4 regions of the Shewanella sp. 8A genome follow, and region 4 is predicted to be linked to each of the others. Evidence: predicted binding sites of a transcription regulator. Region 4 holds the regulator's gene; each other region holds the start of a gene.

What was found. The regulator sigma-54, encoded in region 4, starts transcription at its own class of promoters, with help from an activator protein. The targets are predictions, from matches to a motif close to GTTGGCACGNNNNTNGNNT.
Region 1: the regulator sigma-54 is predicted to act here: its motif matches at 1,459-1,477, upstream of flgF (flagellar basal-body rod protein FlgF).
Region 2: the regulator sigma-54 is predicted to act here: its motif matches at 1,966-1,984, upstream of M0413_RS05375 (YggN family protein).
Region 3: the regulator sigma-54 is predicted to act here: its motif matches at 1,476-1,494, upstream of M0413_RS01070 (BON domain-containing protein).

Annotation. Positions count from the first base shown of each region.
Region 1 covers NZ_JAMDJP010000005.1:190,986-194,138, forward strand. The annotation lists gene flgE (flagellar hook protein FlgE) at 1-1,342, shown strand, start outside; gene flgF (flagellar basal-body rod protein FlgF) at 1,514-2,257, shown strand; gene flgG (flagellar basal-body rod protein FlgG) at 2,268-3,056, shown strand; gene flgH (flagellar basal body L-ring protein FlgH) at 3,069-3,153, shown strand, end outside.
Region 2 covers NZ_JAMDJP010000005.1:78,454-81,606, reverse strand. The annotation lists gene M0413_RS05380 (LysR family transcriptional regulator) at 1-683, opposite strand, end outside; gene M0413_RS05375 (YggN family protein) at 1,088-1,909, opposite strand; gene glsB (glutaminase B) at 2,088-3,002, opposite strand; gene M0413_RS05365 (YggL family protein) at 3,002-3,153, opposite strand, start outside.
Region 3 covers NZ_JAMDJP010000001.1:242,582-245,734, reverse strand. The annotation lists gene M0413_RS01080 (sigma-54 interaction domain-containing protein) at 1-539, opposite strand, end outside; gene M0413_RS01075 (hypothetical protein) at 793-1,257, shown strand; gene M0413_RS01070 (BON domain-containing protein) at 1,529-2,077, shown strand; gene M0413_RS01065 (DUF3224 domain-containing protein) at 2,220-2,630, opposite strand; gene M0413_RS01060 (hypothetical protein) at 2,754-3,153, opposite strand, start outside.
Region 4 covers NZ_JAMDJP010000021.1:6,072-9,224, forward strand. The annotation lists gene rapZ (RNase adapter RapZ) at 1-161, opposite strand, end outside; gene ptsN (PTS IIA-like nitrogen regulatory protein PtsN) at 158-601, opposite strand; gene hpf (ribosome hibernation promoting factor) at 604-891, opposite strand; gene M0413_RS15610 (RNA polymerase factor sigma-54) at 920-2,395, opposite strand; gene lptB (LPS export ABC transporter ATP-binding protein) at 2,502-3,153, opposite strand, start outside.

The sequences.
Region 1 (3,153 bases), on a different contig from region 4:
GAGTGGCATTTCTGCTGCGCAGAAAGATTTGAACACTACTGCGAACAATATCGCGAATGCTAACACCATTGGCTTTAAAGAATCGCGTGCTGAATTTGCGGATGTTTACGCTAATTCAATTTTCTCAAACTCAAAAACCGCTGTGGGTGGCGGTGTGGCTACGAGCCAAGTGGCGCAGCAATTCCACCAAGGTAGTTTGCAACTGACGAATAACTCGTTAGATTTAGCGATTAAAGGCGGTGGCTTTTTTGTAACTGCGTCCGAGATAGGTACCTTGGATCATCAGTTTACTCGGGCAGGTGCTTTCAAAGTCGACAAAAATAATTATATGGTTGACTCTGCTGGGAATTTTTTGCAGACCTTTCCAGTAGACAAAGATGGTAACTCTACCTCTGTCAGTTTAACGACAGCTAAGCCAGTACAAATTCCTGATACTGCAGGTAGCCCTGTTCAAACTGAAAACGTGACTTTGCAGATGAATTTAAATGCAAAAGAAGGTTCACTCGACCCTGCTGCTTTTGATCCTTTAGACTCCAAAACCTATAACAGTGTGACATCCATGACGATTTATGACTCTCTGGGTGAGCCACATATCATGACGACCTATTTCGTCAAGCCAAATAATGGCTCATATAATGGTGAGAACAACTGGGTTGCATACTATGCCATTGATGGTAAACAAGTTGATATTTCTGGCCCTGCTGGTACATATCAGACTGACACCAATGGTGATGGCACTCCCGATGCCTCTGGCACAGCTCAAACGGCTGGCGGCTGGAAGGGATCGGTTCTGAAGTTTAATTCTGTCGGTGTGTATACTGGGAGTGATCCGGCAGTCGTCGCCACCGAAGCGCTAGGGGTTGGCGGCGCTGGCGTGTTAGGCCCTGGTGCTGATGGCACTCAAGCCGTGACTATTAAATTTAATGCACCAACCCAATATTCAGCTCCCTTTGCCGCCACTGAATTGTCACAGGACGGTACCACAGTAGGGCGTTTAACCAATGTCGAAATTGGTGAAGATGGTTTGATCACTGCCAGTTACTCCAATGGTTCAACAGTGCCATTAGCCCGCGTTGCTTTAGTTCGCTTTGCAAACGAACAAGGGTTGACACAAGTGGGTAATACCTCGTGGAAAGCCAGTTTATCGTCAGGTCCTGCGCTGGCTGGTGAGCCTAACAGTGGTACGTTTGGTAGTCTCAGTTCTTCAGCGTTAGAGCAATCTAACATTGACTTGACGACTGAGCTGGTGGATTTGATTTCGGCACAACGTAACTTCCAAGCCAACTCACGTACGCTGGAAGTGAATAACACTCTGCAACAAACTGTTCTGCAAATTCGTTAAGTTAATCTTGCCTCTGCTAAGTGTTGCCGCAAGCGGCAACACTTAGCCTCTTTCTGTTGTGCATTCATTCGTTTATTAAAATCTCCTAATTTATCAGTTAACTAGCTGCTTATTTTATTGGCATGATGCTTGCTTTGCTATTGTCAGGTTGAAACTTTGACGGAGCAGTCTGTGGACAAATTCCTTTATATCTCCATGAGCGGCGCTAAGCAAAATATGAATGAGTTGGCGTTGCGTGCCAACAACTTAGCCAACGCAAATACCGATGGATTTAAGTCGGATATGGCGCAAGCCAGATCGATGCAAGCCTTTGGTGAAGGATTGCCGACAAGGGTCTTTGCCATGGTTGAAACCCCCTCCGCCAATTTTCGTTCGGGCCCGATTAAATCTACTGGACGCGATCTTGACGTTGCCATTAAAGGTGACGGTTGGTTTGCCGTGCAAGCACAGGATGGTAGTGAAGCTTATACCCGTTCTGGCAGTCTCAGTTTTGACTCAACAGGTTTATTGCATAACGACCGTGGTAATCCCGTGATGGGTGATGCCGGACCGATTGTGTTACCGCTGCCAATTGAAAAGGTCACTATTTCACAGGATGGGATTATCTCTGTTCGTCCTCAAGGTGCGACGACAGAAGTTGTCGAAGAGGTAGGAAGATTAAAGTTAGTAAACCCCGGCAATGCACAAATGATGCGCGGCGAGGATGGATTGTTCCGTTTGGTATCCGGTGATCCGGCGCCTGCCGATCCCAGTGTATTTGTAGAAAGTGGTGCTGTAGAGGGCAGTAACGTCAACCCCGTAGATGAGATGGTGTCCTTAATCGACCTACAGCGACAATTTGAATTGCAAGTGAAGATGATGAAAACCGCGGAAGAAAATGACCGCGCTTCATCCTCATTAATGCGGATTAGTTAGGAGATAAATTATGCATCCAGCGTTATGGATTAGTAAAACTGGCTTAGACGCACAGCAAACCGATATTGCGGTGATTTCAAACAACGTCGCTAACGCCAGTACTGTGGGCTATAAAAAAAGCCGCGCGGTATTTGAAGACTTACTTTATCAAACTGTTAACCAAGCGGGTGGGATCAGCGCCTCTAACACTAAGTTGCCAAACGGTTTGAACATTGGTGCGGGTACCAAGGTGGTAGCCACCCAAAAAATGTTTACCCAAGGCAATATGCTGACCACGGATAACTCGCTCGATTTGATGATTGAAGGTCCTGGATTTTTCGAAGTGCAGCTCCCCGATGGGACTACGGCTTATACCCGTAATGGTCAATTTACCTTAGATGATACAGGGCAAATTGTCACGCCGGGTTCGGGTTATGTGTTGCAACCTGCGATCACTATTCCTGAGGATGCAACCAGTATTACGGTCTCTGCTGAAGGGGAAGTTTCGGTAAAAACACCAGGTGCGGCGGAAAACCAGGTCGTTGGGCAGCTCAGTATGACCGACTTTATTAACCCGTCGGGTTTAGATCCTATGGGACAAAACCTATACACCGAAACTGGTGCGAGTGGTACGCCTATTCAAGGCACTGCATCACTTGATGGTATGGGAGCGATTCGTCAAGGTGCGTTAGAAACCTCTAACGTGAACGTGACCGAAGAGCTAGTTAACCTCATTGAAAGTCAGCGGATCTACGAGATGAACTCCAAAGTGATTTCGGCGGTCGATCAGATGCTGGCTTATGTGAATCAGAATCTATAGAGGCACATGATCATGGCTAGATATCTACTATTGGCTAGTACGCTCTTGCTGGCGGCATGTAGTTCAACTCCAAAGAAGCCGATTGCGGATGATCCCT
Region 2 (3,153 bases), on a different contig from region 4:
AAAGCAGGAGCGTTATCCACCCTAAAGTTACCTGAGACACCTATCTCACAGTAATCATCGCCCTTTTTAAACTGCCACATGCTGTGCTCATGCCACTCACCTTGATACACCAAGCAGTTATGGTCGACTAATTGCTCTGGACGCGAAGGTTCGCCATGTTTAGCAATATAATCGGGTGAGGCAACGAGTAGGAACTGACACTTCATCAAAGGTCGCGCCACCATACCAAGAGGAAGCTGCTCAGACATAGTTAACAGTAAGTCTAAACCTTCACTGACCACATCCACCTTATGATCAAGCAAACTGACTTGCAGTTCGAGCTCAGGGTGTTTTGCCATAAAGGATGGCAGTGCGGGAATGATATGCATAGCGCCAAAGGACTGAGAAATACCCACCTTTAACACGCCGCGGGTCGCATCGTTTAAATTATGCACGCTAGCAATCGCCTGCTCAGCATCGCGGAGTAACTCTTCACCTTGCAGATATAACAAATGCCCAGCTTCAGTCAAACTTAAGCTGCGAGTAGTACGCTGGATCAGTTGAACACCGAGTCTATGCTCGAGATCGGCTACCTGCGTACTAACCTTAGATTTAGAGATCCCAAGCCTTCTTGCGGCCGCACTGAAACTTCCGGCTCTGGCCACATGAGTAAAAATCGCAATAGGTTCTAACAGTTCTAACATGGAAAGTCGCCTTAAGCAGTTTCGACAGTGATTTAAACTTTCGGAATAACGCAGGAATGCAGCATTCCATAACGCCTTAATATCTCACAGCAAATGGGTTCGTTGTAGAGATTTAAACCGAAAAAGTCAGCTAAAGTAGAGTGTTTTATCTGACTGAGTTGCCAGCTTTTCATTATATTTTAAGAGTATACCAAACATTAGTCTGAAGAATGTAACATTCCACACTAAATAGCCGCAAGCATTGGGATTAATATCAAGGTGCTTGGTAACAATTCCCCAATAAAAAGCCCCAAACACAAAGGTGCTGAGGCATTGATCATTTAAACTGCTTTATTCATTTTGCCAGCTAGGCAAACGTTCTAGCGTAAAAACCAGTTTACTCCCTTAGATATCTTCTGCGATATCTACTCACGCAATTCGTGGTGAGTGTTTTGCGTCAACACATAAGGTGCTAACTCAGGCACTTCTTTACGCAGTTGATTTTCAAGCACTAGCAGGTTTTCAAAACGGTCACATAAACGGTCGGCTTTCGCTTCAATCCCCTTGGATTGGGATTCAATTTGCTGCTCAATATCATCGCCTAATTTATCCATTTTTTGTGAAAATGCCTCCATCTTAGCATCGAAGGACTCACCATCGCCGGCAAGAATTTGGCCACCGATATTCATCATCAGGGTACCAATGGAGTTTTGCACGATTTGCTCCATTTCCTGTTCAAACTCATCGTTAAAAGTGTTTTGCATCGACTCTTCGGTCGCACCAAGGTAAAAACTATCGCCCTGCTTGTAGGCTACGGCATCGACACGCTTCTGCACGCCCGCCATCATCTCATCAAACTTAGCGCCTGCGGCATCGCCCATCAGTGGCGTTAACGCCATACTCACGGCTTGAGAGGCTAGTGCAACCGCTTCATTGACTAATTCAATGACTTCAGGTACCTGAGTAGACACCTCATCGGCGTATTGGCTAACTAGCTTCTTCTGCTTATCAGTTAAAGTTACCTGCTTGCCTTCAACGTATAACTTGTCAACCTCGATACGATACTTCTCGGCGCCCTTCTCACTCATCACTAATTTTTTAGGTTCGACTCTCACATCATAATTAAGGGAAACCTCACAGCGCTCATCAATTTGCGGCTCGGTTTTCGCTTGTGCTGATTGCAAGCCAGAAGCACCTAAAATAACACCCGATAATGCCACTCCAGTTAATAGCGTATTTATTTTCATTGTGGTTCATCCTTTAATCTGAGTAATTCGACTAAGCTAACATGCTAAAAGACAATTAGCAGAAGATGTGCCAACTTTGTAATAATATGATTAGTATGGAGTTATAAAAATTAGCACCGATAGCAGATTAGTGAATTTCACTAATATTTAGCCTAGCAGTGCTAATCAAAGAGTTAAATCAGAAGATTGAACGTCCGAGACGCTGGCTGAGATGCTCAAGCATCGCCGTCCCCGCGAGGGAGTTACCTTGGTTATCTAATTCGGGTGACCAAACGCAGACCGAGAGCTCCCTAGGGATCACCGCAATAATGCCGCCACCGACACCACTTTTGCCAGGCATACCGACACGATAGGCAAACTCACCAGCGCCATCGTACAAGCCCGAGGTTGCTAACAGGGCATTTAACTGCCGAGTCTGCACTTGCGAAATAAGCTTAGTGCCATCTATGGTTTTACCGCGATTAGCTAAATACAGCATCGCCCGCGATAGATCGGCGCAGTTCATTTTTAAGGCGCAGTAATGAAAATAAGTGCGCAGCACTGTATCGACATCACCTTGAAAATTGCCGAAGGATTTCATCAGATAGGCGATGGCCGCATTACGAGCACTGTGCTGATATTCAGAATCAGCCACTTGCTTATCGAAACAAACTTTATCGTTTTGACTCAGCGCCCTGACCAATTCCAACATCCGATGCTTAGGTGCCCCTAAACGGCTCTGTAATAAGTCAGCGATGACTAATGCGCCAGCATTAATAAAGGGATTGCGAGGTTTACCCCGCTCGAGTTCGACTTGGACTAATGAATTGAAGGAGTGTCCCGAGGGTTCTTTGCCGACGCGGCTCCAAATTTCGGTTTCTTCATATAAAGTTAGCGCTAAGGTTAAGCTGAAAACTTTAGAAATACTTTGAATTGAAAATGGCTCAAGGTAATCGCCTGCGCCTATGGTTTCACCGTCAATAGTGGTCACGGCTATGCCCAATTTGCCAGCATCAACATTGGCTAGCGCAGGAATATAATTAGCAACCTTTCCTTGGCCGAGCAAGGGTCGAACTTTGTCGACCACTTCCTCTAATAACGCCTGTTCTGGCATTAACTCCACCAGATATCGTACAGTTCGCTAACTTCGAGTTGAGTCACTTTTTGACCCGCCCAGAATGCCTTAACAGCAGCGATATCTTCCTCGGTGCACTTCCCGATAGTTTGGGTCGCAATAATACCTTCCCATTCGATATGACCACCGC
Region 3 (3,153 bases), on a different contig from region 4:
GCGACCAGTTCTTTACCCGCGCCACTCTCACCGATAATCAACACATTGCTCTCGGCGGCCGACACGCGGCGGATAGTGCGATACAAACGGTGCATAGGTAACGAGGAGCCCACCAGCAAACCATATTGGTCTAACTCGCTAGCATAGGGACGAATGCGCGTCGAGGTATTGGCAACCAGATGCTGGGCAAAATCGGCTAAGGTTTCGCACAGCAAGGACATATCGATGGGCTTACGGAAATGGTAGCCCGCGTATTTGGACAAGAGTGTATCGAGGTGAGGATTCGGCAGGCCGTCGGAGAGGAAAATAAACTCCACATCCGCAATGGCGCTGGACTCGAGTAAGGCTAAGTAATCTTCACGGCTAAGACGGGGCAGCTCAATGATCGCCACATCGATACGATTGGCCTCCAGCTGACTAATCCAAGATAAATCATCGCTACTGCGTAGCTTGTTGTAGGTCTGCGCGCCCTCGAGCTTCACTAATGCCTGCTCGGTTTCGACGTCCTGTAGATGATAGAAAAGCGTTGGTCGGATCATCTTGTGCCACTCCCTGTGAATAAGGAATCACTGTATGCCAGCTGTGAAACTTTAACAATCTTAACGGTAAGAGTTGCCGACAATAGTCGGCCTACTGGCGACAATAGATAAATATCATCAGTTAAATCAAACCATTAACTTATCATTAAAAAGTGAACGAAATATGCATAGAAGCTGAATGAAACTGATATTTCCATGAAAATGTGGGCAATCCGTGTCGGCGGAGCTGCCCAAACTACCACAGGAGGTCGTTATGACGTCTAATGTTGCGCAACATCAGACCGAGCTGAGCGCCGATATTAAGCTGGTTAATGAGTTAATCGAGCTGACGCAAACCGGCGTGGATTTTTATACTCGGGCCAATACCACTGTCGATGACTACAGCCTAAAACGCATTTTTATTGCCCAAATCAACACATACCAAGGGATGCTGGCGCGATTTAGGCAACTGCTCGCCCAATCATTACAGTACATAGGCCCGCACTCGGTGCCGCCGTCGCAGACTCGGCCCTATGCCGATGTCGATGCTTTACTTATTAAACAGCAACTCGCCGATGCCCTCACAGTGCTCTGCGAGCTTGAGCGTCAGCGCCTTAACCACCTCAAACAGTTAATTAAAAAAGCCAATCACCCAAGGTTAATCAGCCAATTGGCCGAGGATATTGCTTGGCTACAAATCCATTTGGATACCTTACACCTGCGTAGCCAAGCCCTGTAAGGCAGCAATGCCAGCCAATAACGCGGCCAACTGAGCCGCGTTTTTGTTGCCTGCGATCTGGCGATTCTTAACGCCTATCTTGCTTAAGCCCAATCGCTTTATCACCCTCGGTAATATTTACATTTTGTCGGTAAAAAGCGCCGAGCTTGCTTTTGGATTAAACAGTCGAAACGAGCCGAAAACAAATATAATTATCTTAAAATCAATCAGATAAAAATATTGGCACGATTCACGCTTTAGTCCCTTCGAGATAACAACGGAGGATATCATTATGAAAAACACGACAACTTTAGCCTTAACCACCTTACTTGTCGGTTCTATCAGCTTAAATGTGACCGCCGCACAGGATTGGAAAGACGATGCCAAAGATGCTTGGCTCGATGGCAAGGCCGAAACGACTTTGTTGCTTAATACTAACCTCAACTCCTTTGACATTATGACCGACGTGAAAAACGGCCATGTGACCTTAACCGGTAAAGTGGAAAGCAGTGTCGATAAGGCGCTCGCAGCGGAGCTGATCAAAAGCTTGGATGGGGTAAAAGGGGTTGAAAACAAATTAACCGTGATGAATGAAAACGAGAGCACCAGTGAGGTAGTGAAGACCTTAACCGACTCTAAGGTCGCAACGGTCGTAAAAACCCGCCTGTTGTTCTCGACCGACGTTTCGGGCACCCAAATTAATGTAGACGTTGCCGATGGCGTAGTGACCTTACAGGGTGAAGTGGCCAGCGATGCCGAGCGTCAATTAGCACTGACCATTGCCAAAAATACCGATGATGTGAAAAAGGTCGTCGATAAGATCAAAGTCAAAACCTCATAATGGTCTTAACATTCAGCCCTTGCTAATTCAGCTCTAGATACTCTTGATAACTCAGCTGTTGGTATTAGTCACTCGGGCAAAAACCACAAAACCAGCTTCGGCTGGTTTTGTTTTATCGGCGCGATGTTATGTTAATCATGCCTTAGGCTTCCTGTTCAAGGCAGAAGCTAAATTCATAAAAATGTTGACCGTTTTCAATGCTTATCGCCATCGTACCATATAGCCCTGTGAGTTCACCCGCGCCAGAATGGGGGACGACCTCAAGGTGTAAGCGGTTTTGACCATCGGTCATAATGCCAAAATGTTGCAGCACAAAACTGCCCTGTCTGCCGCACAGTTTACCCACGACTTGTTCAATCGCCACATAACCCGCTGAGCCTTTTACCGCGGTCATGGCACTAAGCATTTCGCCTTGGCTGCGGGCCTCTAGCTCACCATAAAAGGTTTTATCTAAAGTCATTCTGCCCAAGTTCACACCGCCCACACCTGTGGCATAGGCATTCTCGGGATTGAGCTTAACATCAAATTTGCCTGTGACTTTGGTCATTTCCATAACACGCTCCTTGTTTTAATTTTATGCTTTATGCCAAAACCTTCGCTTTCCGGCCGCTAGATGAAATAAATACCTCAGCCGCAGCTGAGGTAAAATTAACTTAGCATAAGCCCCGCTCTAAACCTAATGCAGCGCTTTGATTTCTGATTCACTGACACCGATTTTAAGGGTTTTAATTACAGTTGGCGGTGTTGTCATGGGTTGTTCAGCCGCCCTCTCACGGTAAGTAACAGCTACTTTAAATGGGGATTCAAAGGGATAAACAGGTTCAATATTATCGACCTCAATACGATCGCCAATAAATACACTGCCTAAGTGCTGCACACGATTTTGGCCATAATCTAGGCTAAACAAGCCGAGATACCAGAACACACCTGAACCTTGGTTAGTCACAATAAAAGGCGCCACAAAGGGCATGGTTTGCTGCTGTGGATCATCCTGTAATGGCGCATCACTTTGGGTATCAGGCTCTAAAGCGGGGTCAAAATTAAGCGGAGTAACTCGTAAATAATCTAATAACACT
Region 4 (3,153 bases):
CTGATAGCAACGAGATCGTTACTGCCTTTGAGCTGTTCAAGCAAACTGCCAATCAAAGGCAAAGGCAAATTATCGACACAATAGTAGCCGAGATCTTCAAGCACTCTAAGTGCGACCGATTTGCCTGAGCCTGAACGCCCTGACACTATGACCAGTTTCATCCAATGATTACCTGATAGAGTTCCGTTTCATCATGCGTCTTGCGCAATTGTTTTAATATTTGCTTGTCACTGAGCTTTTCAGCCATGCATGACAAGGTACTTAGGTGCTGCTGACATTGGTCGGCAGGCACGAGTAGTGCAAATAAAATATCGACGGGTTGTTTATCGATAGCATCAAAGGCTATCGGCTCCTCACATTTTATCAATATCGCTATGGGTTGTGTTATATCGGTTAATCGACCATGTGGAATGGCGATACCGTTACCTATACCTGTGCTACCCATCTTTTCGCGCGCCACGAGGCTTTCGAAGATCTCTTGAGATGAGAGGGTGGGGTACTGGGCAGCGGCTAAGTCGCTGATGAGTTCCAGTACCTTTTTCTTACTGCCCGGAGTGGCGCAGGTTGTGCACTCCGGCCGCAGTATGGTACGAAGTTCCATTGCTAGTGTTTTGTTAACTTCTCTTTGTGTTTAATAACCTGACGATCAAGTTTATCAATCAGGACGTCTATGGCAGCATACATATCTGCATGCTCTGAAGTCGCGAAGACTTCACCACCGGTGAGGTTGATTCTCGCTTCGGCAATCTGTTGCATTTTCTCAACATTGAGCACAACGTGCACATTATTGATCTGTTCGAAATGACGTTCAAGTTTTGAAAACTTTTCCTCAACATATGCCCGTAACGATTCAGTAATCTCGATATGGTGTCCACTTAGGTTTATTTGCATAGAAACGTCCTCCGATACTCACAATAGGCTATAAACTTTTACGCTGATTGGAAGGGGGAATAAGCATCGCTTCTCGGTACTTCGCAATGGTTCTGCGCGCAACGTTAATTCCCTGTTCTGCCAGAAGTTGAGCCATCTTGCTGTCGCTTAATGGTTTTTTCTGGTTTTCCGCTGCAACCAGTTTCTTAATGAAAGCTCTGATTGCTGTGGATGAGCACTCACCGCCATCATCCGTCCCGACGTGGCTTGAGAAGAAATATTTTAGTTCAAAAAGTCCTTTTGGGGTATGCATGTATTTTTGTGTGGTCACCCGTGAAATGGTGGACTCATGCATCTCTACCGCCTCGGCGATATCGTTTAGGACCATAGGTTTCATGGCTTCTTCACCATATTCGAAGAAACCCTGTTGGTATTGCACTATGCAGTTTGCTACCTTGAGCAGTGTTTCGTTGCGGCTTTCAAGGCTTTTGATAAACCATTTAGCCTCTTGCAGATGGCCACGAATAAATTGGCTATCAGCTTGATTTTTTGAACTTCGGGCCATTGCTGCATATTGCTGATTTACGTTGATTTTTGGCATGCAGTCAGGGTTTAATTCGACCACCCAACGGCCGTTTTTCTTCGACACCGATACATCGGGGATCACATATTCTTCATCGACAGGGGTGATGAGTAAACCGGGGCGAGGATTCAAGGTTTGGATCAGCGCAATACTGTCCCTTAACTCGTCCTCTTTCAGTTTGGTCTTACGCATTAACAGCCTAAAGTCGCGAGCGGCGATCAGATCTAAATGATCTTTGATCAGCATGCGGGCGTTTTCGATGTGAGGGGTATCAGGCGAAAAATGAGATAGCTGGATCAGTAAACATTCGCTTAAATCCCTTGCCGCGACACCAACGGGGTCGAAATGTTGAATACGCTTGAGCACGGCTTCAACTTCGTCGAGTTCAATCTCGGGATTGCCCATGGCTTCGAGGATATCTTCAGTGCTTTGAGTGAGATAACCTTGATCGTCAATGGCATCAATAATCGCGGTGGCAATGGCTAAATCGGTTTCAGAGAAGGGTGTGAGGTTTTTTTGCCATTCTAAATGTTCGTACAACCCCTCGCTAGTTTCCCCTTGGAAGGGCATGTCATCTTCACGGCTGGCGCCAGAACCTGAGTTTGGCGATGCGGTAAATACTTCATCCCAAGTGGTATCCATGGGTAACTCTTCGGGCAGAGATTCTTTGGTCAGCGACTCGGCAATGTCCACGGTGGAATTATCTTGTTCCTGTGGCTGGGCAGTCGTTTCGCTAAAGTCGGTATCGGCGATATCTTGCTTACGTTCGCTAGGCGCGTCAAATTGCTCCTCTTCCAGCTCGAGAAGAGGATTAGAGTCTAAGGCTTGCTGGATTTCTTGTTGCAGTTCCAATGACGACAGTTGCAGCAGGCGAATGGCCTGCTGAAGTTGTGGCGTCATGGTTAACTGTTGACCCAGTTTGAGCTGGAGTGACGCTTTCATGTTACCGCTGATCCCTAGGTTATTATTGTGAGTTTAGGTCGCTTGATATCATATGGATGGAGCCTAGCGCTCTCAAATTCAAGGCTTATTAGCTTTGTTTTAGTAACTATAGCCTGAATTGTTCACCTAAGTACACAGCCCTAACTTGCTGATTGTCTAAGATCTCTGCGGGTGTGCCCTCGGCAATAAGATTACCGTGACTCACAATGTAAGCATGTTCACAGACGTCTAAGGTCTCGCGCACATTGTGGTCTGTGATAAGTACTCCAAGGCCTCGGCTCTTAAGCTGCTCGATAATTTTCTTGATATCGATAACGGAGATCGGATCAACGCCCGCAAAGGGCTCATCAAGCAGAATAAACTTGGGGTTGGCCGCTAAGGCGCGGGCAATTTCGACGCGGCGACGTTCACCGCCCGATAAGGACATGCCTTGGCTGTCACGAATATGGGTGATATGGAACTCTTCTAGCAGTTGCTCTAGTGCTTCTTCGCGCTGGTCACTATTGAGCTCTTTACGGGTTTGCAGTACCGCCATGATGTTGTCGTGTACGGTTAATTTACGAAAGATACTCGCTTCCTGTGGTAGGTAACCAATACCTTTGCGGGCACGCAGATGCATAGGATCGGCGGTTAAATCATCATCGTCGATAAAGATATGGCCTTTATCGCTTTTAACTAAGCCCACGACCATGTAAAAGGTGGTGGTTTTACCCGCACCGTTAGGGCCGAGTAGACCGACGACTTGACCCGTTTTTACT